Regions from separate parts of the Streptomyces sp. NPDC058307 genome, predicted to be linked through region 2. Evidence: riboswitches for the same ligand, from Rfam matches in the RefSeq annotation. Region 2 holds a riboswitch; each other region holds the start of a gene.
The links. A riboswitch is a leader RNA that binds a small molecule or an ion and turns the genes downstream of it on or off. The one in region 2 is predicted to bind thiamine pyrophosphate.
Positions count from the first base shown of each region.

Region 1: it holds a riboswitch for thiamine pyrophosphate, as region 2 does, so the genes downstream of both, ACFVYN_RS24335 (thiamine ABC transporter substrate binding subunit) here and thiC (phosphomethylpyrimidine synthase ThiC) in region 2, are expected to answer to the same signal.
Region 3: it holds a riboswitch for thiamine pyrophosphate, as region 2 does, so the genes downstream of both, thiO (glycine oxidase ThiO) here and thiC (phosphomethylpyrimidine synthase ThiC) in region 2, are expected to answer to the same signal.

Region 1 is NZ_JBHVYZ010000035.1:70,268-78,074, forward strand. Features, by position in the region: gene ACFVYN_RS24325 (hypothetical protein) at 1-180, shown strand, start outside; gene rlmN (23S rRNA (adenine(2503)-C(2))-methyltransferase RlmN) at 218-1,324, shown strand; TPP riboswitch at 1,352-1,459, shown strand; gene ACFVYN_RS24335 (thiamine ABC transporter substrate binding subunit) at 1,456-2,526, shown strand; gene ACFVYN_RS24340 (ABC transporter permease) at 2,502-4,172, shown strand; gene ACFVYN_RS24345 (ABC transporter ATP-binding protein) at 4,172-5,197, shown strand; gene ACFVYN_RS24350 (maleylpyruvate isomerase family mycothiol-dependent enzyme) at 5,222-6,049, shown strand; gene ACFVYN_RS24355 (LAETG motif-containing sortase-dependent surface protein) at 6,105-6,797, opposite strand; gene ACFVYN_RS24360 (LOG family protein) at 6,945-7,807, opposite strand, start outside.
Region 2 is NZ_JBHVYZ010000019.1:37,686-45,492, reverse strand. Features, by position in the region: gene ACFVYN_RS16370 (YibE/F family protein) at 1-1,696, opposite strand, end outside; TPP riboswitch at 1,768-1,957, shown strand; gene thiC (phosphomethylpyrimidine synthase ThiC) at 1,950-3,728, shown strand; gene ACFVYN_RS16360 (hypothetical protein) at 3,820-4,683, opposite strand; gene ACFVYN_RS16355 (metallophosphoesterase) at 4,877-5,938, opposite strand; gene ACFVYN_RS16350 (LacI family DNA-binding transcriptional regulator) at 6,136-7,248, opposite strand; gene hisC (histidinol-phosphate transaminase) at 7,682-7,807, shown strand, end outside.
Region 3 is NZ_JBHVYZ010000007.1:138,874-146,680, forward strand. Features, by position in the region: gene ACFVYN_RS08125 (hypothetical protein) at 21-995, opposite strand; gene metF (methylenetetrahydrofolate reductase [NAD(P)H]) at 1,052-1,975, opposite strand; gene thiE (thiamine phosphate synthase) at 2,109-2,759, opposite strand; gene ACFVYN_RS08140 (Rv2175c family DNA-binding protein) at 2,854-3,225, opposite strand; gene ACFVYN_RS08145 (NAD(P)/FAD-dependent oxidoreductase) at 3,674-4,888, opposite strand; gene ACFVYN_RS08150 (hypothetical protein) at 4,921-5,271, opposite strand; TPP riboswitch at 5,324-5,435, shown strand; gene thiO (glycine oxidase ThiO) at 5,433-6,590, shown strand; gene thiS (sulfur carrier protein ThiS) at 6,587-6,787, shown strand; gene ACFVYN_RS08165 (thiazole synthase) at 6,791-7,588, shown strand.

The DNA.
Region 1 (7,807 bases), on a different contig from region 2:
ACCGGCCTGATCGGATTTCTGATCCTGATCTTCGGCGTCTGCATCGTGATACTCGGCGTCGTCCTGAGCGTCGTGCTGGTGCGGGGCATCGCGGACAGAAAGTGGGGCGGCTACGTGATCGGGCCGGTCATCATCCTCTTCGGCCTGACTGTCTCGTACGGCGGTGCCCAGCTCCTCTGATCGGGGGGCCCGGATGATCTGCGACACTGGTACAGCCATGCCTAAGCCCGGAGAACTCACTTTCGTCGCCCCCCGCGGAGCCAAGAAGCCGCCGCGGCATCTCGCCGACCTCACGCCCGCCGAGCGCAAGGAGGTCGTGGCCGGGATCGGGGAGAAGCCGTTTCGTGCGAAGCAGCTCTCGCAGCACTACTTCGCGCGGTTCGCGCACGACCCGGCGGAGTGGACGGACATCCCCGCCGGCGCGCGCGGCAAGCTCCAGGAGGCGTTGCTTCCGGAGCTGATGACCGTCGTACGGCATCTGTCGACCGACCAGGGGACCACGCGCAAGACGCTGTGGCGGCTGTTCGACGGGACGCTCGTGGAGTCGGTGCTGATGCGGTACCCGGACCGGGTGACCATGTGCATCAGCTCGCAGGCGGGCTGTGGCATGAACTGCCCCTTCTGTGCCACCGGACAGGCCGGGCTCGACCGCAATCTGTCCACCGCCGAGATCGTCCACCAGATCGTGGACGGGATGCGGGCGCTGCGGGACGGGGAGGTTCCGGGCGGCCCCGCCCGGCTGTCCAACATCGTCTTCATGGGGATGGGCGAGCCGCTCGCCAACTACAAGCGGGTCGTCGGCTCCATTCGCGCGCTCACCGATCCCGCCCCCGACGGGCTCGGGCTCTCGCAGCGTGGCATCACCGTGTCGACCGTGGGGCTCGTGCCCGCCATTCACCGGTTCTCCGACGAAGGCTTCAAGTGCCGGCTCGCGATCTCCCTGCACGCCCCCGACGACGAGCTGCGCGACACCCTCGTCCCCGTGAACACGCGGTGGAAGGTGCGCGAGGTCCTCGACGCCGGCTGGGAGTACGCGGCGAAGTCCGGGCGTCGGCTGTCCATCGAGTACGCGCTGATCCGGGACATCAACGACCAGGCCTGGCGCGGCGACCGGCTGGGACGGCTGCTCAAGGGCAAGCCCGTGCACGTCAACCTCATCCCGCTGAACCCGACCCCCGGGTCCAAGTGGACCGCCTCCCGGCCCGAGGACGAGAAGGCGTTCGTGGAGGCCATCGCCGCCCATGGTGTGCCGGTGACGGTCCGGGACACCCGTGGGCAGGAGATCGACGGGGCCTGTGGCCAGCTCGCGGCCACCGAGCGGTAGTCTGACGACCGTACGTACGTACATCTTCATATCCGACAGGGGAGCGCCACAGCGCTGAGAGTGCGGCAATCGGGCCGCAGACCCTCTGAACCTCGCCCAGGTCATTCTGGGTAGGAAGTTCGGTCATCACCGTGAACAACAAGAAGTTCTGTGCTGTCGTCGTGGGCCTCGGCCTGGTCACGCTGTCCGCGTGCGGGTCGTCGTCCTCCGGATCCGGCGGGTCCGGCTCCAAGACCGTCACTTTGGTCAGCCACGACTCGTGGGCCGTCTCCAAGAGCGTCCTCGCCGACTTCGAGAAGAAGTCCGGGTACAAGGTCAGGGTCCTGGAGGACGGCGACGCCGGGCAGGCCGTCAACAAGGCCATCCTCACCAAGGACAACCCGCAGGGTGATGTCTTCTTCGGCGTCGACAACACCCTGCTCTCCCGCGCGCTCGACAACGGCCTCTTCCAGTCCTACGAGGCCAAGGGCGCGGACGGGATCGAGGCCGGGTACCGGGTCGACGGCGACAAGGTCACGCCCATCGACACCGGCGACATCTGCGTCAACTACGACAAGGCCTACTTCAGCGAGCACAAGCTGGCCCCGCCGACGTCGTACGACGATCTGGTCAAGCCCGCCTACAAGAACCTCCTCGTCACCGAGAACGCCTCCACCTCCTCGCCGGGTCTCGGGTTCCTGCTCGGGAGCGCCGCGAAGTACGGCGACGACGGCTGGAAGGGTTACTGGAAGAAGCTCAAGGCCAACGGCGTCAAGGTCGTCGACGGCTGGGAGCAGGCCTACAACGAGGAGTTCTCCGGTTCCGCCGGGGGCAGGAAGGCGAAGGCCGACCGGCCGCTCGTCGTGTCGTACGCCTCCTCGCCGCCCGCCGAGGTGATCTACGCCGACCCGAAGCCGAAGACCGCCCCCACCGGGGTGGCGCAGGGCACCTGCTTCCGGCAGATCGAGTACGCGGGGCTGCTGAGCAACGCGAAGAACACCAAGGGCGGCAAGGCGTTCCTGGACTTCCTGCTCACCAAGGAGTTCCAGCAGGACATGCCGCTCAACATGTTCGTGTATCCGGTGGTGGAGGGCGCCAAGGTGCCGGCCGAGTTCACCGCGTACGGTCCGCAGGCCAAGGATCCCGAGACCATGGACCCGGCGAAGATCGCCGACAACCGTGACGACTGGGTCAAGTCATGGACCTCGCTCGTACTGAAGTAAGGCCCCGCAAGGGCGTCACGAACGCGGCGGCCCGGCTCGGGCTCGTGGCCGTGCCCGTCGCGTTCTTCGCCGTCTTCTTCGCCTATCCCGTCGCCGCGATCGTCACGCGCGGACTCAAGGCGGGCGGGGCCTGGCAGTTCGGCCGGATCACCGACGTCCTCACTCAGCCGGACATCCGGCACGTCCTGTGGTTCACCACCTGGCAGGCGCTCGCCTCGACCGCGCTCACGCTCCTGGTCGCACTCCCCGGCGCGTACGTCTTCGCGCGCTTCGACTTCCCCGGCAAGCAGATCCTGCGGGCCGTGGTCACCGTCCCCTTCGTGCTGCCGACGGTCGTCGTCGGTACGGCCTTCCTGGCGCTGGTGGGGCGCGGCGGGCTGCTGGACGACCTGTGGGGCGTACGGCTGGACACCACCGTGTGGGCGATCCTGCTCGCGCACGTCTTCTTCAACTACGCGGTCGTCGTACGGACCGTCGGCGGACTGTGGGCCCAGCTGGACCCGCGTCAGGAGGAGGCCGCGCGGATGCTGGGCGCGTCCCGGCTCAGGGCCTGGCGGACCGTCACCCTGCCCGCGCTCGCGCCCGCGGTGGCCGCCGCCGCGCTGATGGTCTTCCTGTTCACGTTCACCTCCTTCGGGGTCGTGCAGATCCTCGGCGGGCCGACGTTCTCGACCCTCGAAGTGGAGATCTACCGGCAGACCTCCGAGATCTTCGACCTGTCCACGGCCGCCGTGCTGACGCTGATCCAGTTCGTCGCGGTGGGCGCGGTCCTCGCCCTGCACGCGTGGACCGTGCGGCGCCGGGAGACCGCGCTGCGGCTCGTGGACGCGTCCGTGACCGCCCGGCGGCCGCGCGGGGCGGGGCAGTGGGGCCTGCTGGCCGGGGTCGTGGGCTGTGTCGCCGTACTCCTCGTGCTGCCGCTCGCCGTGCTCGTCCAGCGGTCGCTGGATGCCCCCGGCTTCGGCTACTACCGGGCGCTGACCGACAGCGACGGCGGGATCTTCCTCGTCGCGCCGATCGAGGCGGTCGGGAACTCGCTGGAGTACGCCCTCGTCGCGACCGCCATCGCGGTGGCGGTCGGGGGTCTCGCGGCGGCCGCGTTGACGCGGCGGGACGCGGGCCGGTTCGTACGGGGCTTCGACGCGCTGCTGATGCTGCCGCTCGGGGTGTCCGCGGTGACCGTGGGCTTCGGGTTCCTGATCTCCCTCGACGAGCCGCCGCTGGACCTGAGGCAGTCCTGGATCCTGGTGCCGCTCGCCCAGGCGCTGGTCGGGGTGCCCTTCGTGGTGCGGACCATGCTGCCCGTGCTGCGGGCCGTGGACCACCGGCTGCGGGAGGCCGCGGCCGTGCTCGGGGCCTCGCCGTGGCGGGTGTGGCGGGAGGTGGACCTGCCCATGGTGCGGCGGGCGTTGCTGATCGCGGCGGGCTTCGCCTTCGCCGTGTCGCTGGGCGAGTTCGGGGCGACCGTGTTCATCGCACGGCCCGACAACCCGACCCTGCCGGTCGCCGTGGCCCGGCTGCTCGGGCGGGCCGGTGATCTCAACTACGGCCAGGCGATGGCTCTTTCGACGATCCTGATGGTGGTGTGCGCGGTGGCGCTGCTGGTGCTCGAACGGCTGCGGACCGACCGGACCGGGGAGTTCTGATGCTGCTGAGCCTTGAGGACGCGACGGTGCGGTTCGGCGGGCGGGCCGTGCTCGACGGGGTCGGTCTCGATGTCGCCGAGCACGAGCTCGTGTGCGTGCTCGGGCCCAGCGGGAGCGGGAAGTCGACGCTGCTGCGGGCGGTGGCCGGGCTTCAACCGCTCGACGGAGGACGGGTCCTGCTCGACGGACGCGACCAGGGCGGGGTGCCCGCGCACAAGCGCGGGGTCGGGCTGATGTTCCAGGACCATCAGCTGTTCCCGCAGCGGGACGTGGGCGCCAACGTGGCCTTCGGACTGCGGATGCAGCGGGCTTCCAGGGCCCAACAGGAGGAGCGGGTGCGGGAGTTGCTCGACCTCGTCGGGCTTCCGGGCGCGGGCCGCCGTGCCGTCGCCGCGCTCTCGGGTGGTGAGCAGCAGCGGGTCGCGCTGGCCCGGGCGCTGGCTCCCCGGCCCCGGTTGCTGATGCTCGACGAACCGCTCGGGCAGCTGGACCGTTCCCTGCGGGAGCGGCTGGTCGTCGAACTGCGGGAGTTGTTCGGGCGGTTGGGCACCACGGTGCTCGCGGTCACCCACGACCAGGGGGAGGCCTTCGCGCTCGCCGACCGGGTCGTGGTGATGCGGGACGGGCGGATCGCCCAGTCCGGTACGCCGCTCGAGGTGTGGCAGCGGCCGGCGGACGAGTTCGTGGCGCGCTTCCTCGGCTTCGAGAACGTGGTCGAGGGCACGGTGACAGGCGAGGCCGCGGACACGGCGTGGGGCAAGGTGCCGGTGCCGTCGGGAGCCGCCCAGGGGGCTCGGAGCGTGCTGGTGCGGCCCGCGGGGGTGCGGCTCGTGGCGGCGGACGAGGGCCTGCGCTGCACGGTCGGCGCGCGCACCTTCAAGGGCACGCACGTCGCCGTACACCTGCATCCCTCAGAAGGCGGCGGGCCGCGGCTCGAGGCCGCGTGTGCGCTGCGCGAGGCGCCGGAGGTCGGGGACGTGGTCGGGGTGGAGTTCGAGGCCGCCGAAATTGTGGTGCTGGGCTGAGGGGGGCGGACCTACAGTGCGGGCATGAACGCGCCGCGATCGGACGCCAGGACGGCGAACACCGCCTCCACGCTCTCCCACGACCGCTACTGCGACGAGATCGCCCACCAGGTCGGCCTGCTGAGGGCCGTGGTGACCTCCGGGGCCGATCTGTCCGTGACCGTGCCGACCTGCCCGGACTGGTCACTGCGGCGGCTGGTGCGGCACACCGGGGGCGCCCTGCGCTGGGCGGAGTTGTTGGTGCGGACCCGGGCGCGGGAGGAAGTGCCCGACGAGAAGGTGCCGTTGGGGGAGGGGCCCGAGACCGCCGGTGATCTCGACGCGTGGCTCGCCGAGACCGGCGACCTGCTCGTCGCCACGCTCCGGGAGGCCGGGCCGGACGCCGAGGTGTGGTCCTGGGCCGGGATCCCCACCTCGGGCTTCTGGGCCCGGCGGATGGCCCACGAACTCACCGTCCACCGTGCCGACGCCGCTCTCGCCGCCGGGCTGCCGTACGAGGTCGCCCCGGACATCGCCGCCGACGCGATCGACGAATGGCTTCAGATCGTGGAGTTCGTGCAGCGGGCCATGCCGCACGACGGGGCGAGGGACCTGCGCGGCCCCGGACGCAGCATCCATCTGCATGCCACCGACGCGACTCCCGAGCTCGACGCCGAGTGGCTGGTCGAGCTCACCGAGGACGTCGTCGTCTGGCGGCGGGGGCATGAGAAGGCAACCGTCGCGCTGCGGGGTCCGCTGACCGCCGTCATGCTCGCCTTCTACCGTCGACTGCCGCTGGACCAGCCGGAGTTGGAAGTCCTCGGGGAGCGGGAGCTGTTGGAGTTGTGGCTGGAGCGGACGACCTTCGGGTGAACAGGGCGGTGGCCCGCCCCCGTTGAGGGGACGGGCCACCGGACTGCTGTGGGTGTCAGCGGCTGCCGGCGCCACGGCGGCGCAGGCCGAAGAACACGGCGCCGCCGCCGAGGGCGACCAGGGCGACCGCGATCCCCGCGATCAGGCCGGTGTTGGAGTTCGCACCGGTCTCGGCGAGGTTGGAGTCGCCGGCCGCGGGCGACGGGGCGTTGCTCTCGACGCTGGCCGGAGCGGTGCTGGTGCCCTCCGACGCCGACAGGGTCGGGGTCGGGGACTCCTCGGCCGGGGTGCTGGCGGAGTCCGACGGGCTGGGCGTGGGCGTCGGGGTCGGCGTGTCCTCGGTCTTGCAGGCGGTCGCCGGGGTGGTCAGGTTCGGCGTGATGTCCTTGTCGACGTAGGGCTTGGCGACGACACGGATGCGGTACTCCGCGTTGGGCGCCCAGTCCTCCTTGAAGGTGATGGTGGTGCCCCCCTTGGAGCCCTTCACCGTCTGCTCGCCGACCTTCTTCGCGTCGGCGCCGTTGCTCTGCAGGAACACGGAGACCGTCGCCTCGACGCCGGTCTTGTCCACGTCGGTGACGGTGATGACGCCCTGGGTGCCGTCACACTTCGCTTCGGCGGAGAACTCCTTGATGTCGCAGGCAAGGGCGTTGCCGGAGGCGCCGAGCACGATCGCGGTCGAGGCGGCGGCGACGCCGAGGAAGCGCGCGGCGCGGGAGGTGCGGCGGGATATGGGCGTGAATGCCACGTTCATCCTTCACGGGGTGCGCAAATGCGGGGGGTTGAAGAGTCGGTGATATGGCATCACCAACCCCAGGAGTCTCACAGGTCTATAAGCGCTGCATAAGAAGTGTCAACGTGCAGGCGCCTTACAACCGTTGACTTTGCCTTCTTATTACATTGTGAGACGTTTCAGTGCCGCCGGAGCCTCCTCGATCCGGTCAACCAGGGCGATTCGGGCCTCCATCGACCGCTCCCGCGCGAGCGCCTGCAGCAGCGGCCAGGTGGGCAGCTTCTGTGTCCAGTGGACGCGGTCGACGAGGACCATCGGTGTGGGTTCGCCGCGCGACTCGTAGTAGTTCGGCGTCGCGTTGTCGAAGATCTCCTGCACGGTGCCGGCGGCGCCCGGCAGGAAGACCACACCGGCGTTCGAGCGGGCGAGCAGGCCGTCCTCGCGGGTGGCGTTGGCGAAGTACTTGGCGATGTGCGAGGCGAAGGCGTTCGGCGGCTCGTGTCCGTAGAACCAGGTCGGGATGCCGACGGAGTGTCCGCCCCGGGGCCAACGGGAGCGGACCTCGAAGGCGGCGCGCGCCCAGTCGGTGATCGACGGTGTGAAGGAGGGCGCCGTCGCGAGGAGTTCGCACGCCTCGTCGAGCATGGCGTCCTCGAAGGGGGCCGCGTAGGCGCCGAGGTTGGCCGCCTCCATCGCGCCCGGGCCGCCACCGGTGGCCACGGTGAACCCGGCGCGGGCCAGTTCGCGGCCGAGGCGGGCGGCACCGGCGTATTCGCGGGTGCCGCGGGCCATCGCGTGGCCGCCCATCACCCCCACGACCTGTGTGCCGCGCAGGAGTTCGTCGAGGGCGTCGGAGACGGCGTCGTCGTGCAGGGAGCGGAGCATCGACGCGTATATGTCGCCGTCGGCCCTGGTGCGCTGGAACCAGGCGTAGGCGAGGGCGTCGGGAGTCTGCTCGTACCCCTTCTCCAGTCCGTCGAACAACTCGTCGGGGGAGTACAGCAGTCCGCGGTACGGGTCGAAGG
Region 2 (7,807 bases):
CCTTCCCCCCGCGTCCCGTTGCCGGACGGCTGTCGGCCGTGCCAGCGCTTGTACTGGTCACCGGTACGGGCGCAGCCACTCCCGCCACCTCCGCCCCCGGTCGGTCGGCCGAGACCACCAGGGCCGCGAGGACCGTGGTGACCGGTACCGAGGCGACGAGACCGATCGAGCCGACCAGCGTGCGCACGATCTCCTCCGCCACCAGCTCACTGTTGGCCACGGTCCCCACGCTGGACTGTGCGATGGAGAAGAGCAGCAGCAGCGGCAGCGCGGCGCCGGCGTAGGCGAGGACGAGGGTGTTGACGACGGACGCGATGTGGTCGCGTCCGATCCGGATACCCGCGCGGTACAGCCCGCGCCAGCCCATCGTCGGGTTGGCCTCGTGCAGCTCCCAGACCGCCGAGGTCTGCGTGACGGTCACGTCGTCCAGGACACCGAGCGAGCCGATGATGACGCCGGCGAGCAGCAGACCGCTCATGTCGATCGACGGGTACAGCCCGTGGATGAGCCCGGTGTTGTCGTCCGTGTTGCCCGTGAGCGCTGCCCAGCCGATGAACTCCGAGCCGAGGATCCCGATCAGCACCAGCGAGATCAGCGTTCCCAGTACCGCCACGGAGGTACGGGCCGACAGACCGTGGCACAGGTAGAGGGCGATCAGCATGATGGCGCTCGCCCCGATCACCGCCACAAGCAGGGGGTCCGAGCCCTGGAGGATCGCGGGCAGGATGAAGAAGTTCAACACCATGAAGCTGATGGCCAGGGCGACCAGCGCCATGACTCCGCGCAGCCGCCCGACGACCACGACGGCGAGCGCGAAGATACCGGCGAGCAGCCCCATCGGGAACCTGCGGTTCACGTCGGCGACCGAGTACTGCAAGTCCCTGGGCGCGGAAGGCTCGTACGCGACCACGACCTTCTCGCCCTCGTGCAACTGCCGTGACTGGTCCGGCTGGACGATCTCCGTGAAGGTGCGGCCCTTGTCGTCGCCGGTGTCGACCCGGATCGTCGCCTTCTTGCAGGTGCCGTTCGCCTGTTGCTCGGCGGAGGAGCCCTCGGCGGTGGAGGTGTCCCCGGTCGGGGCCTCACCCGAGGCGTTCACCGACTTGCAGCTGACACTCACGACCTTGCTGACCGTGGCCTGCTGGGTCTGCCGGTCGAAGCCGACTCCGGTGCGTGCGTGCGCCGGGGCGCCACCGGGCCACAGCACCCCGAGCCCCACCACAACGGCTACCCCGAACGGGATGAGGATCGCCGCGATGACCTTGCGCAGGTGCTTGGAGACGGGAGTTGCCGGTCCATGAGCATGACTGTGCGAGTGGCCGTGCCCCCCGCCGGAGCCGGACCCGCTCCCATGCCCGTGCGGGTCACCTGGGCCTCGCCCGTCACCAGAACTGTGCCCGTGTCCCTCGTCGCCACGGCCACCGCCGCCGCCATCGCCACCACCCGCACTGCCACCACCGCCCCGGCCCCCATGATTCGCGGCCTGACCGTGGCCGTGACCGCCGCCATACGCGCCATCGTGCTCGTGTTCATGCTCGCGCCAGCCCCCGACCCCGCCCGCCAGGCCTCCCCCGCCGTCTGCGAAGCCACCGCGGGAGCCGCTGCCGGGGCCGGGCCCGGGCCCGGGGCCGTTTCCGGAGCCCGGTCGGCGCGGAGGCTCGGGAGGCGGGTACGGGGGCTGATGCGTCGTGGTCACCGACCGATCATCGCAAGAGCGACAGGGGCCCTCTGTTCAGCGCGCCCGAATTGACGCTAGCGTGGAGCCACCTTTGTACACGCGGGAGCTCGGAGCACCGGGCTGAGAGGGCGCTGACCTCCGTCCCAGCGATGTTTCACGTGGAACGTCATCTCAAGCGAGTGACGTTCCCCACGAAACGTCGGCAGACGGAAACCGCTGCGTCGACCGCCGAACCTGTTACCGGGTAATGCCGGCGTAGGGAGTAGGTCTCATGACCATCAAGGACGCGCGCACGCCTGCCTCCGACCAGCTGGACGGGGAGGCCGGGAAGTCCATCGGCTGGCACAAGGCGTACATCGAGGGCTCGCGCCCCGATCTGCGGGTGCCAGTCCGTCAGGTGCACCTCACCAACGGGCAGTCGGTCACGCTGTACGACACGTCGGGCCCGTACACCGATCCGCTGACCGAGACGGACGTCCGCCGGGGACTTGTGCCTCTGCGGGAGAACTGGATCATCGCCCGCGGAGACACCGAGGAGTACGCGGGCCGTCCCGTGCGCCCCGAGGACGACGGGATCAAGCACACCTCACCACGGGGTGGCCTCCGCAACCTCGACGCGGTCTTCCCGGGGCGGTCCCGCCAGCCGCGCCGCAGCCGTGACGGCAAGGCGGTCACACAGCTCGCCTACGCCCGCCGCGGCGAGATCACACCGGAGATGGAGTACGTGGCCATCCGGGAGAACGTCTCTCCCGAAGTCGTGCGTGAGGAGATCGCGGCGGGCCGCGCGGTGCTGCCGGCGAACGTCAACCACCCGGAGATCGAGCCGATGATCATCGGCAAGCGGTTCCTGGTGAAGGTGAACGCCAACATCGGCAACTCCGCGGTGACGTCCTCCATCGAGGAGGAGGTGGAGAAGATGACCTGGGCGACCCGCTGGGGCGCCGACACGGTCATGGACCTGTCCACCGGCCGCAACATCCACACCACCCGTGAGTGGGTGCTGCGCAACTCCCCCGTCCCCATCGGCACGGTGCCGCTCTACCAGGCCCTGGAGAAGGTCGACGGCCGCGCCGAGGAGCTGACCTGGGAGATCTACAAGGACACGGTCATCAAGCAGGCCGAGCAGGGCGTGGACTACATGACAGTTCACGCGGGCGTGCGCCTGTCGTACGTACCCCTGACCGCGAACCGCAAGACGGGCATCGTCTCGCGTGGCGGCTCGATCATGGCGGCGTGGTGCCTGGCGCACCACAAGGAGTCGTTCCTGTACGAGAACTTCGAGGAACTGTGCGAGATCCTCGCCGCCTACGACGTCACGTACTCGCTGGGCGACGGCCTCAGGCCCGGGTCGATCGCGGACGCCAACGACGAGGCGCAGTTCGCGGAGTTGCGCACCCTCGGGGAACTCAACCGGATCGCGAAGCGTTTCAACGTACAGACCATGATCGAGGGCCCGGGACACGTCCCGATGCACAAGATCAAGGAGAACATCGACCTTCAGCAGGAGATCTGCGATGAAGCTCCGTTCTATACGCTCGGCCCGCTGACCACTGACGTCGCGCCGGCCTACGACCACATCACCTCCGGCATAGGTGCCGCGATGATCGCCTGGTGGGGCACCGCGATGCTCTGCTACGTCACGCCCAAGGAGCACCTGGGCCTGCCCAACCGGGACGACGTCAAGACGGGGGTCATCACCTACAAGATCGCCGCCCACGCGGCCGACCTCGCCAAGGGACACCCGGGCGCCCAGGAGTGGGACGACGCCCTCTCCGACGCCCGCTTCGAGTTCCGCTGGGAGGACCAGTTCAACCTGGCCCTCGACCCCGACACGGCCCGGGAGTTCCACGACGAGACCCTCCCGGCCGAACCGGCCAAGACGGCCCACTTCTGCTCCATGTGCGGGCCGAAGTTCTGCTCGATGAAGATCTCCCAGGACATCCGCCGCCGTCACGGCGGCAGTCAGGAGGAGATCGAGGAGGGGATGGCCCAGAAGTCGAAGGAGTTCGCGGCGGCGGGCAACCGGGTTTATCTGCCGATCGCCGACTGAGGTAGGCGAGCCGCCGGCGGGTGGCCCGCGGCCGGGTCTTCGGCTTGCGCTCCCCGTGGTGGGGGCGCAAGCCGAGGGGCTGTGCCGGGAGTTACTCCGGCTGGTGTTCCGGCCCCCCGAAGTCCGGGCTGGTGTAGTCCGGGCTGGTGAAGCTCGGGCGGGCACCGGAGGCTCCGTCGTCCGGGCTGCTGAAGCCCGGGCGGTCGTAGCCGAGGCTGGGCATCCGGCTGGGTGGTGCGGGCGGTGCCGTGTGGTGCAGTGCGGCGGTGCCGGGATCGGCCAGGGCTTCTCTGAGGAAAGGGAGGAGGCCGCGTTCCAGCAGGGCCTCGCGCCAGGCGTCCCTCGCCCGTGCCACCTCCTCGCTGAGCTCGCCGTACCCCGCGTCCGGCGAGGGCCGGTTGTGCAGCGCGGTGAGCAGCAGGCCGCAGGCGGCGACCAGGATCGCGGCCGCGGTCAGGGCGCCGAACACCCATCCGATGGTGATCATCGCGTGGGCGAACGCCGGCGGTGGGCTGAGCATCTGGAGGACGTAACCCACGAGCAGGAAGATCGCCGCGGCGATTCCGGCGAGGACGGGCGTCAGAACGGCGGCGACGGCGACGGCGCCCGCACCGGCGGTCTCGGCGACCTCTCCCATGGCGGTGGCGAGCCCCATCGCACCCGTGCCCGAGTCGGCGGGGCCGGGTTCGTGCACGGACGACAGGGTGGACGGCGTCGACGGGCGGCGCTGTTCCTCGCGGACCTTCACGTAGTGCTGGTACTCGGTCGCCGCGGCCGCCGTGATGAGCGCGGTGGCGTTGAGCGCCATGGTGCGCAGCTGTTCGGGATTCAGCCGCTGTCCGACCGCGGCCAGTTCGGGACGGTGTGGTGCGGAGCGCAGCGCCTCGTCGAGGATCCGCTCGTACTCCTGGCGGTCCTCGCTGTGCAGGTGCTGCGGAACGCTGTTCATGTGCATCCCCCGATGCTCCGTAGGGCTTGGGGCTCGCATGCCAACGAGCCGTCGGGCAGAAACGGAGGGGAGCCTGCTACGGATAAGCAGATGGTAGAGCGGGCACGGCACAGGGTGACAGGGGGTTTCCAGAAATTGGCCCCTGGCCTGCGCGGTCGACGGTCGGTCCGTCCTGGGGGAACCTCTGCCCTGTGAAGCTTCAGATATCCAGGGGCAGTTGCTGGACCAGCAGTTTTCCGGCCATGGTCACCCCGCCGTCCATCGCGATGGCCAGTCCGTCGGCGTAGACGTGCGGTCCCTCGACCACCGGACCGGATTCCTCCTTGTCGTCCTCGGAGCCCACTTCGCCGAGCAGATAGGGGATCGGGCTGTGGCCGTGAACGATGCGGGTGCCGCCGTATGTGTCGAGCAGGGAGCGCACATGGTCGGCGCCGCCCTCGTCGCGGAAGGAGAAGCGCTTGGTGAACTTGCGGAACAGGTCCCACACCTCGTCCGCGTCATTGCGCGTGAGGGTCTCGCGGACGGTGTCGTTGACCGCCTCGATCGAGTCGCCGTAGTCGAGGTAGGCGGTGGTGTCGGAGTGCACCAGCAGATGCCCGTCGACCTCCTCGACGGCGTCCAGGCGGGACATCCACTGCAGGTGGTGGTCCTGGAGGCGGTCCATGTCGGTCTTCTGCCCGCCGTTGAGCAGCCAGGCCGCCTGGAAGGTGGCGGTGCCCGCGCCGGAGTTGACGGGGGTGTCGCCGAACCGCTTGGCGCCGAGCAGGAGGAGTTCGTGGTTGCCCATGAGGGCCTTGCAGTAGCCGCCCGCCGCCGCGGCCTCCGCGGACAGCCGCATCACGAGGTCGATGACGCCGATGCCGTCGGGCCCGCGATCGGTGAAGTCGCCGAGGAACCACAGCCGGGCGGTGCCCGCGCACCAGTTGCCCGCGGCGTCGACGAGGCCCTTCTCGTGGAGTGCGGCCATCAGTTCGTCGAGGTAGCCGTGGACGTCGCCGACGACGAACAGCGGGCCGGGACCCTCCTCCGTCCGCTCAGCGGGGTCGGCGGCCGCCTGGAGCCCGTCACCGTGGTCGATGACGGGCAGGTCCTGCTCGGTGGGGGTGTATCCCTCCGGGTAGGCATCCTGGGCCGGGACGACGTCACCGGGGTGCGTGCTGTGGCCGTAGGGACCGGTCTCGTTGACGTACGCGGGCACCCGGAAGTCGCGCAGCACCGCCGTGCGCTCCACCTCGGGTCCCTGACCGGCCCCCTGAGTCATCAGACCCCTCCACCATCGCGCCGCATCTGCACCGCTTCGGACTGCCTGGTCGCAGCGGCCCGCGGTGCCGTGGGCCCATCATAGGAATGCGGATCGCGCCATGTGATGACCCAGGGGTGGTGAATCGGAGCAAGACTCCTGTGCACCGTGGCATTCGCCCCGTTTGGACCGGGCTTCGACCCTTGCCGGTCTCCCGGCTACTCCTCCTCGGGCGACCGCGGCGGGCTGACCGTCGTGCGCGGGGCCCGCCGCTGGGACGAGGTGCGCACGATCAGCTCCGTCGGTATCACCTGCTCGACCGGTTGGTCCGATGCGACGCCTTCGATGGCGTCGATGAGGAGCTGGATCACGGCCGTGCCGATGCGGCGGGGCTTGAGGGAGAGCGTGGTGACGGGCGGCTCGGTGCTGGCGTACACGGTGGACTCGCTGCAGCAGACGATCAGCAGGTCGTCGGGGACGCGCAGCCCGTAGCGGCGGGCGGCGGCCAGCAGGTCGGTGCCGTTCGGGTCGAACAGGCCGTAGACGGCGTCCGGTCGGTCCGGGCGGGCGAGCAGCCGGTCGGCGGCGACGGCGCCCGCACAGGGATCGTGCGCCGGGTAGGCCTCGTAGACCGGATCCTGGCCCACTCGCTCGCACCAGTGCAGATACGCGGTGGTCGACAGATGGGTGTACGTGTCCGTCGTCGTCCCGGTCAGCAGGCCGATGCGGCGGGCGCCGGCGGCGGCCAGGTGGTCGAGGATGCCGAGGACGGCGGCCTCGTGGTCGTTGTCGACCCATGCGGTGACCGGCAGCGACCCGGCCGGGCGGCCGTCCGACACCACCGGCAGACCCTGCCGGACCAGTTCGCTGACGACCGGGTCCTGGTCGGACGGGTCGATGACCACCGTGCCGTCCAGGGCGACGTTCGACCACACGTCGTGGCGCGAGGTCGCCGGCAGGATGACGAGGGCGTAGCCGCGGGCGAGCGCGGCGGAGGTGGCGGCCCGCGCCATCTCGGCGAAGTACGCGAACTCGGTGAAGGTGAAAGGTTCATCCCCGTACGTCGTCACGGTCAGGCCGATGAGTCCCGACTTGCCGGTTCGGAGGGTTCTGGCCGCGGCCGAGGGCCGGTAGCCGAGTCGGTCGGCGACCTCCCTGACATGGCGGCGGGTGGCGTCCGGGAGCCTGCCCTTGCCGTTGAGGGCATCGGAGACGGTCGTGATGGAGACTCCGGCGGCGGCGGCCACGTCTCTGATGCCCGCCCGGCCCGGCCGACTGCCTCGACGTGAGGTTTCCGCGCGGCTCACCTGGTGCTTCCCTGCTGCTGTCATGGCGAGCCGATAGTAGGGCTCATGCGGTGGGGTAGGGCGGACGCATATGCACGCGTTGACAGGCACGTTTCTGCAAGGTCATCTACCACCAACTACCTTTGAAACAAAGACAGTTAAACGATCCAATGGCACTACGTAACTTGTCGGCACGCATGCGCCTGCCAAGTCCCCGATGTCTCGAAGAGGTCTCAACTCACCTTCACGGGTGACGCGCGCTACGGCGTGAGCCACCGGCGCATAGATATATGTGACCGCGCCCCCGGATTCGTCTGCCTTCGTACGGTGATGCCCCTGATGCCCCTGATGCCGGTGGGGCCGATGAGGTTGGTTCTCAGCTGTACGCAGCGGCGCCCAATCCTCATAAGGTGAGCAGTATTGGAAGCCGGCTGCCCGAGTCGGCCGCCATGCGTCGGTGGTCATGAGGAGGACTGCGGTGAGCGAGACAAGCCCCAAGCTGCGCGCCGAGCTGGAGGGTATCCCCACGTACAAGCCGGGCAAGCCCGCCTCTCCCGGCGGTCCGGCGGCCTACAAGCTGTCCTCCAACGAGAACCCGTACCCG
Region 3 (7,807 bases), on a different contig from region 2:
CCGCGTCGGAGGAAGCAGCGTCAGAAGCGGTACTGCTCGTCGTACCCCTGGCCCTGGTTCTGCTGCTCCTGGCCGTTGTTGTCCTGGTAGTACTGCTGCTCCTGCGGGACTTCGCCGCCGTAGGACTCGTCGGTGCGCTGCTGCGGCACCCACACCCCGCCGGCCGGGGTCTCGCCGCCGTACGTCCCGCCGTACTGGTCGTAGCCCGGCTGGACGAACTGCTGCTGGCCGCCGTAGGAGGTGTCGTACGAGCCCGCGCCATAGGTCTGGGTGCCGATGTACGGGTCGGAGTAGGCGGCGTACTGCTGCTGCCCGGCCTGGTCGTAGCCGTACTGCTGCTGGTCGTAGCCCGTGTAGCCGTCGTAGCCGTAGGTCTGGTCGGCGGCGGCTGTCGCGTACTGGTCCTGGGGCTGGGCCGTGGACGCGTAGGACTGGTCGCCGGCGTAGGCGGAGTCGTTGTACACGCCGTAGGAGCCGGTGTCGTCGGGCAGCGGTTGCGGCTCGTAGACCGAGGTGGTCTCGGCGGCCGTGGCGGCGGAGCGTGCGGGCGTGAAGACGTCGTCGCGGTCGTACTCGTCTTGGCCGTAACCGGCGGTGTCGTCCGGTCGGCCCTGGTCGTACCCGGTCTCGTCGAGATAGGCCGCGTCACCCGTCGCCAGGTCGGAGCTCTCCTGATCCGGCTCCTCGCGGCCGCGCTCCCCGCGGCTCTTCTTGCCGCCGGTCAGACTGCCCAGCGCGGCCGGGGGGTTGACCGCCCAGCCCTGCTCGAAGCCGCGACGGAACGACAGGGTGACGTAGGTCTGGCCGACCGCGAAGGCGATCGCGCCCAGGCCGATGACGATCACCGACGGGATCAGCACGCCGACGACCACGCCGAGGAAGCCGACGAAGGCGAGCAGCCGCCAGCGCAGTCGCGCCTTGTACTGCAGCAGCACCTCGCCGAGCAGCCACAGCGCGACGAATCCGAACGCGATGTAGAGGACCGTCCAGCCCATGTACGCCCCTCTCCCAGTGACCGCTACGCAGTGTGTCGTATGTCCGTGCGGCCGGTCTAGGCCTGCGGTGGATGGTGCAGACCCAGGTTTTCGTAGATTTCCAGCGAGGCCGTGGAGTTGTTGAGCGTGATGAAGTGCAGTCCGGGCACTCCCTCGGACAGCAGCCGTGCGCCGAACTCCGTGGCGAACTCGATTCCGATCGAGCGTACAGCGGTCGGATCGTCCTTTGCTGTGAGGATCCGCTCTTTCAGGGCGGAGGGGATGATCGCGTTGGTGAGCTGCGGCAGCCGCTCCAGCATCCGCACACTGGTCACCGGCATGATCTCAGGGATGACGGGGGTCTGGCAGCCTGCCGCGTGGACTCGGTCACGCAGCCGCAGATAGGACTCCGGCTGGAAGAACATCTGGGTGATGGCGTAGTCGGCGCCGGCGCGGCACTTGTCGACGAAGCGCGTGACGTCGGAGTCCCAGTCGGCGGAGCGCGGGTGCATCTCCGGGAAGGCCGCGACGCCGACGCAGAAGTCGCCCGACTCCTTGATGAGCCGGACGAGTTCGGCGGCGTAGGTCAGGCCCTGTGGGTGTGCCACCCAGTCGGCCATGGGGTCGCCGGGCGGGTCGCCGCGCACGGCCAGGATGTTGCGGATCCCGGCGTCGGCGTACTGGCCGATGATGTTGCGCAGTTCGGCGATGGAGTGGTTGACCGCGGTGAGGTGGGCGACCGGGGTCAGCGTGGTGTCCGCGACGATCTGCTGGGTCTCCTTGACGGTGCCCGCGCGGGTGGAGCCGCCGGCGCCGTAGGTGACGGAGACGAAGTCCGGGGCGATCGCCTCGACCCTCCTGAGCGCGCTCCACAGGTTCCGCTCACCCTTGGGAGTCTTGGGCGCCGTGAACTCGAAGGAGTACGTCGTCTTGCCCGCGGCGAGCATGTCGCGCACGGTGCGCGCGCGGTCAGTCCTGGTGGATGCGGTTCCTAGGGCCATACCGGCAGGTTAGCCAGGAGGCAGCGGCCGTCCCACCAGATCAGGGAAATTTGCCCGTTTTGTCGACTTGTTGTCCATCCCTCGGACACCGGGCCGATCATGCGACCGGCCCGCACCGGTCGGCGTCGGCCCGTCACGGCGTGTCACGCAACCGCTTCGCGAACTCCGCGGCGGCCGCGCCCGGATCGTCCGCCTCGGTGATCGCCCGGACGACCACGACCCGGCGGGCGCCGGCCTCCAGGACCTCGTCGAGGTTGCCGAGGTCGATGCCGCCGATGGCGAACCAGGGGCGGTCGGTGCCGAGGGCGGCGGTGTACCGGACCAGGTCGAGGCCGGGGGCGTGTCGGCCGGGCTTGGTGGGGGTCGGCCAGCAGGGGCCGGTGCAGAAGTAGTCCACGCCGTCCTGCACGGCGGCCGCGGCGGCCTCCGCCTCGGCGTGGGTGGATCGGCCTATGAGGATGTCGTCGCCGAGGATCGCGCGGGCGGCGGGGACGGGCAGGTCGCCCTGGCCCAGATGCAGTACGTCGGCACCGGCCGCGTGAGCGACGTCGGCCCGGTCGTTGACCGCGAGAAGCCTGCCGTGCCGCGCGCAGGCGTCGGCAAACACCTGGAGATACTCCAGTTCCTCGGCCGCCTCCATGCCCTTGTCCCGGAGCTGCACGATGTCGACACCGCCGGCCAGGACCACGTCCAGGAACTCGGCGAGGTCGCCCTGACGACGGCGGGCGTCCGTGCACAGGTAGACGCGGGCGTCGGCGAGCTGGGTGCCGGCGGTGTCGGGCATGCGTGTGTCTCCCCCGGGTTCGGTGGCGTACGGGCCGTGCGGGACCGCGGCCGTGGCCTCGGTGGTCACGGCCCGTACGCCGGTGTGGTTCGGATCAGACGGCGAGCGCCTGGGCCCGGCGCTTCACCTCCGTGCCGCGATTCTCGCTCAGGGCCTGCGCGGGCGTGCCGGGCAGGCTGTCGTCGGGCGTGAAGAGCCACTCCAGCATCTCTTCGTCGGAGAAGCCGTCGTCCCTCAGGAGCGTCAGGGTCCCGGTCAGGCCCTTGACGACCTTCTGCTCGGCCACGTCGATGAAGGCGGCGGGCACGTGCAGCGCACGGTTCTCACCACGGCGTACGGCGATGAGCTGGCCCTCCTTGACCAGCTGTCGCACACGCGTCACCTCGACATCGAGCATCTCTGCGATGTCGGGGAGGGTGAGCCAGGCGGGGACGAGAGCATCGATCTTTGCGTCAATCTCGGTCACGGGATCAAGCGTGCCATCCCGCACTGACAGTCGGAAGCCGGGGCACCTCCGACGGGGCTACGGGAGCGTTGATCGCCGGGTGCGGCGGGGTTGCGGGGCGCCTTGCTCACGGGGCCGAAACTGTGGCCGACAGCAGGTCAGCGGCGTCGAGCAGCGCCCGGCTGAGCCGCCGGACTACGCCGCGGGGCGACGCGCCACGGTGATCGCCGGGTGCGTCCGGTTGCGCGGCGCCCTGCCCAGAGAGCTCGAAGCGAGGCCGGCAGCAGGTCAGACGCGTCAAGCACCACCCGACCGCACCGCCGAGCGACTCGCCGAGCGTCTCGCCGCGATGGAATCGCCTTGGCCGGGCAGGACCCGGCTGTCCGTCTCCGCCGTGGTCGCCGGCGGCGGCGTACGGGACGGCCTGGCGCCATCGCCGACCACCGTGGCCTCCGGAACCGCCGGGCCCTTACGCCGTCGCTGCCTTCAGGGGCCTCGCCGGGTCTGTCAGGAGTTCCGGGTTCATCTCCGTGCCCGCCTCGATCAGGCGGCGGCCCTGGGCCAGGTCGCGGGGGCGGCCCACCGCCAGGAGGGCCACCAGGCGGTTCTCGCGCAGCCAGCACACCGTCCAGGCGGGGCCGGACGGCTCGCCGCGCCACAGGGTCGTGTCGGCGGACGCGTGGTGGCCGGCGTACTGGACGAAGCGGCCGAACTGCTCGGACCAGAAGTACGGGACCGGGTCGTAGACGGTGGGGGTCTCGCCCAGGATGTCGGCGGCCACCGTGCGGGGGCCCTGGAGGGCGTTGTCCCAGTGGTGGACCAGGAGCCGCTCGCCGTACCTCGCCGAGGGGAAGGAGGCGCAGTCGCCGACCGCGTAGACGGCCGGCGCGGAGGTGCGCAGCCGGTCGTCGGCGAGGACCTCGCGGTGCGCGCCGAGCTCGATGCCGGAACCGGCGAGCCAGGCCGTGGCGGGCCGGGCTCCGACACCGACCACGACCGCGCCTGCGGCCACCCGCGAACCGTCGTCCAGGACGACCGCGCCCGGCTCGACGCGCTCCACGCGCGCGTTCGTCCGCAGAACGGCCCCCGCGTCGGCGTACCAGGAAGTCATCGGCGCGGCCACCTCGACGGGCAGCGCGCCCGCGAGGGGCCGGTCGGCGGCTTCCACGACCGTCACCGCGCAGCCCGACTCGAGCGCGGCGGTGGCGAACTCGGCGCCGATCCAGCCCGCGCCGACGACCACGATGTCGTGCTGCCGGGCGAGCACGGGGCGCAGCCGCTCGGCGTCGTCCAGGGTGCGCAGCAGATGCACGCCGGGCACGCCCTCCGTGCCGGGCAGCCGGATCGGTTCGGCACCGGTGGCGATGACCAGGACGTCGTACGGGAAGGGCCCGGCCTCGGTGTCCAGCTCGTGCGCGTCGGGGCGCACGCCCAGCGCCTCGCGGCCGAGCAGCAGTTCGATGTCGAGTGCCTCGAAGTCCACGTCGAAGGCGGAGCCCTCGGCCTTGCCCAGCAGCACGGCCTTGGAGAGCGGCGGACGGTCGTACGGCTGATGGGGCTCCGCGCCGATCAGCGTGACGGTTCCGGTGAAGCCCTGTTCACGCAGGGCGACCGCGGTCTGCACCCCGGCCATGCCCGCGCCGACCACGACCACCCGCCGCTGCGCCTGCGTCTGCTCGCTCATTTGATCACCATAGTCACCTGACAATCAGTCAGTCAGGAGTCGTGCTCCGTGACCTGCTCCACAACGCTCGTCCCGCTGCCCTGCTGCGACTCCCACTCCCACGTCTCCTCCAGCCGCACCCGGCCGTCGGCGAGCTCCACGACCGTCGAGACACAGTGCCCGCAGGACGTCGTTCCGTCAGGCTTGAGCTGGACGTACCGGAAGTCGAGACGGTCCCCCGCGCGCGTGCCGACGAGATGTCCGCGGACGACGTCGCCGCCCGCGTACTCGGCCCAGATCTCCCCGTCCTTCTCGTGGTACGTAAACCGGGTCCGCGTCCCCACCTGACCCGGTGCCTGATCGGCCACCGGGGCGAGGACGAGACCGTCGAGCGAGCGGGGCATGACGGAAGGCTCCCTTACAGAGGCGCACGGGCACGGGCTAGGGTGGCCAACGTAGAGCACTCGCGGGAGCCCGGACGCACCGGGCTGAGAGGGAGGCTGGCGGCCTCCGACCGTACGAACCTGATCCGGGTCATGCCGGCGAAGGGAGGGGCTGGACGCCCATGTCCTCACATACGTCAGACGTCCTCGTCGTCGGGGGCGGCATCATCGGCCTGGTGACGGCCTGGCGGGCAGCGCAGCGCGGTCTCAGTACGGCCGTCGTGGACCCCGAACCGGGCGGCGGGGCCGCCCAGGTGGCCGCCGGGATGCTGGCCGCGGTCACCGAACTGCACTACGGCGAGCAGACTCTGCTGGGTCTGAACCTCGCCTCCGCCCACCGCTATCCCGCCTTCGCGGCCGAGCTCACCGAACTGACCGGACAGGATCTCGGTTACCGCCGGTGCGGCACGCTCGCCGTCGCCCTGGACGCCGACGACCGCGCCCACCTGCGCGAACTGCACGCGCTCCAGCGGCAGTCGGGGCTGGAGTCGGAGTGGCTGTCCGGCCGGGAGTGCCGGCGGCTGGAGCCGATGCTCGCGCCGGGGGTGCGGGGTGGGCTGCGGGTGGACGGCGACCACCAGATCGATCCGCGCCGTCTCACGCGCGCGTTGCTGGCCGCGTGCGAGCACGCGGGCGTGGGCTTCCACCGCACCTGGGCCCGGCGTCTCCGGGTCGAGGGGGACCGCGCCGCCGGGGTCACCACCACGGACGGCGAGGAACTGGCGGCGGATCAGGTGGTGCTCGCCGCCGGAAGCCTCAGCGGCCGTCTGGAAGGGGTCCCACCGGCCCTCCTGCCTCCCGTGCGGCCTGTGAAGGGGCAGGTGCTGCGTCTGACCGTGCCGCCCCGCTACGCGCCCTTTCTGAGCCGTACCGTGCGGGCCGTCGTGCGCGGCAGCCAGGTCTATCTGGTGCCGCGCGAGAGCGGCGAGCTGGTGATCGGCGCGACCAGCGAGGAGCTGGGCTGGGACACGACGGTGACCGCGGGCGGGGTGTACGAGCTGCTGCGGGACGCGCACGAACTGGTCCCCGGCATCACCGAGCTGCCGCTGACGGAGACCCGCGCGGGACTGCGCCCGGGCTCGCCGGACAACGCCCCGCTGCTCGGCCCGACGGAACTTCCCGGCCTCCTCCTCGCCACCGGGCACTACCGCAACGGCGTGCTGCTGACACCGGTCACCGGGGACGCGATGGCGCACGCGCTGACGACCGGTGAACTGCCGGAGGTGGCCCTCCCGTTCACCCCGAGGCGTTTCCTTCAGTCCGTGGAGCAGCCGGCATGAACATCTCCGTCAACGGGGAGCCGCGGGAGTTCGCTCCCGGCACGGCTCTCGACACCGTCGTGCGGGCGCTGACGCCGGCGCCCTCCGGGGTGGCCGCCGCGCTCAACGAGACCGTCGTCCCGCGCGCCCAGTGGCCCTCGACGCCCCTCGCCGAGGGAGACCGCGTGGAAGTCCTCACCGCCGTCCAAGGAGGCTGACCCATGGCCGACGATCCCTTCGTCATCGGCGGTACGTCCTTCTCGTCCCGGCTGATCATGGGCACCGGCGGGGCGCCCAGCCTGGAGGTGCTGGAGCGGGCACTGGTCGCCTCCGGCACGGAGCTGACGACGGTCGCGATGCGGCGCGTGAACCCCTCCGTGCACGGCTCGGTGCTGTCCGTACTGGAGAAGCTCGGCATCCGGGTGCTCCCGAACACGGCGGGCTGCTTCACCGCCGGGGAGGCCGTCCTGACGGCCCGCCTCGCGCGTGAGGCGCTCGGCACCGACCTGGTCAAGCTGGAGGTGATCGCCGACGAGCGCACCCTGCTGCCGGACCCCATCGAGCTGCTGGACGCCGCGGAGACGCTGGTCGACGACGGCTTCACGGTACTGCCGTACACGAACGACGACCCCGTGCTGGCCCGCAAGCTGGAGGACGTGGGCTGCGCGGCGATCATGCCGCTGGGTTCACCGATCGGCTCCGGCCTCGGCATCCGCAACCCGCACAACTTCCAGCTGATCGTCGAGCACGCGCGCGTGCCGGTAATCCTGGACGCGGGGGCGGGCACGGCGTCGGACGCGGCCCTGGCGATGGAACTGGGGTGCGCGGGTGTGATGCTCGCCTCGGCGGTGACGCGGGCACAGGAGCCGGAGCTGATGGCGCATGCGATGCGGCATGCGGTGGAGGCGGGGCGGCTGGCACGGCTGGCGGGGCGGATTCCCCGGCGGCACTTCGCCGAGGCGTCGTCTCCGGCGGAGGGCTTGGCGGCGTTGGATCCGGAGCGGCCGGCTTTTCAGTGAGCCGCGCCGTGAGCCGCCCCTGAGCCGTCTTGTGAGCCTCCTTGTGAGTCGCGCCCCAGGATGTGCCTCGCCGGGCCGTCTTGCGGGTGCGGCGATGTCGTGGCCGGTCGCGCAGTTCCCCGCGCCCCGCAGGGTGCGCGCCCGGTGCGCCTGCCTCAAGAGGCGCCCATCCACCCACGTGCGATCCTCGTCACAGCTCGGCTGCAGTCGCGCCCCGAT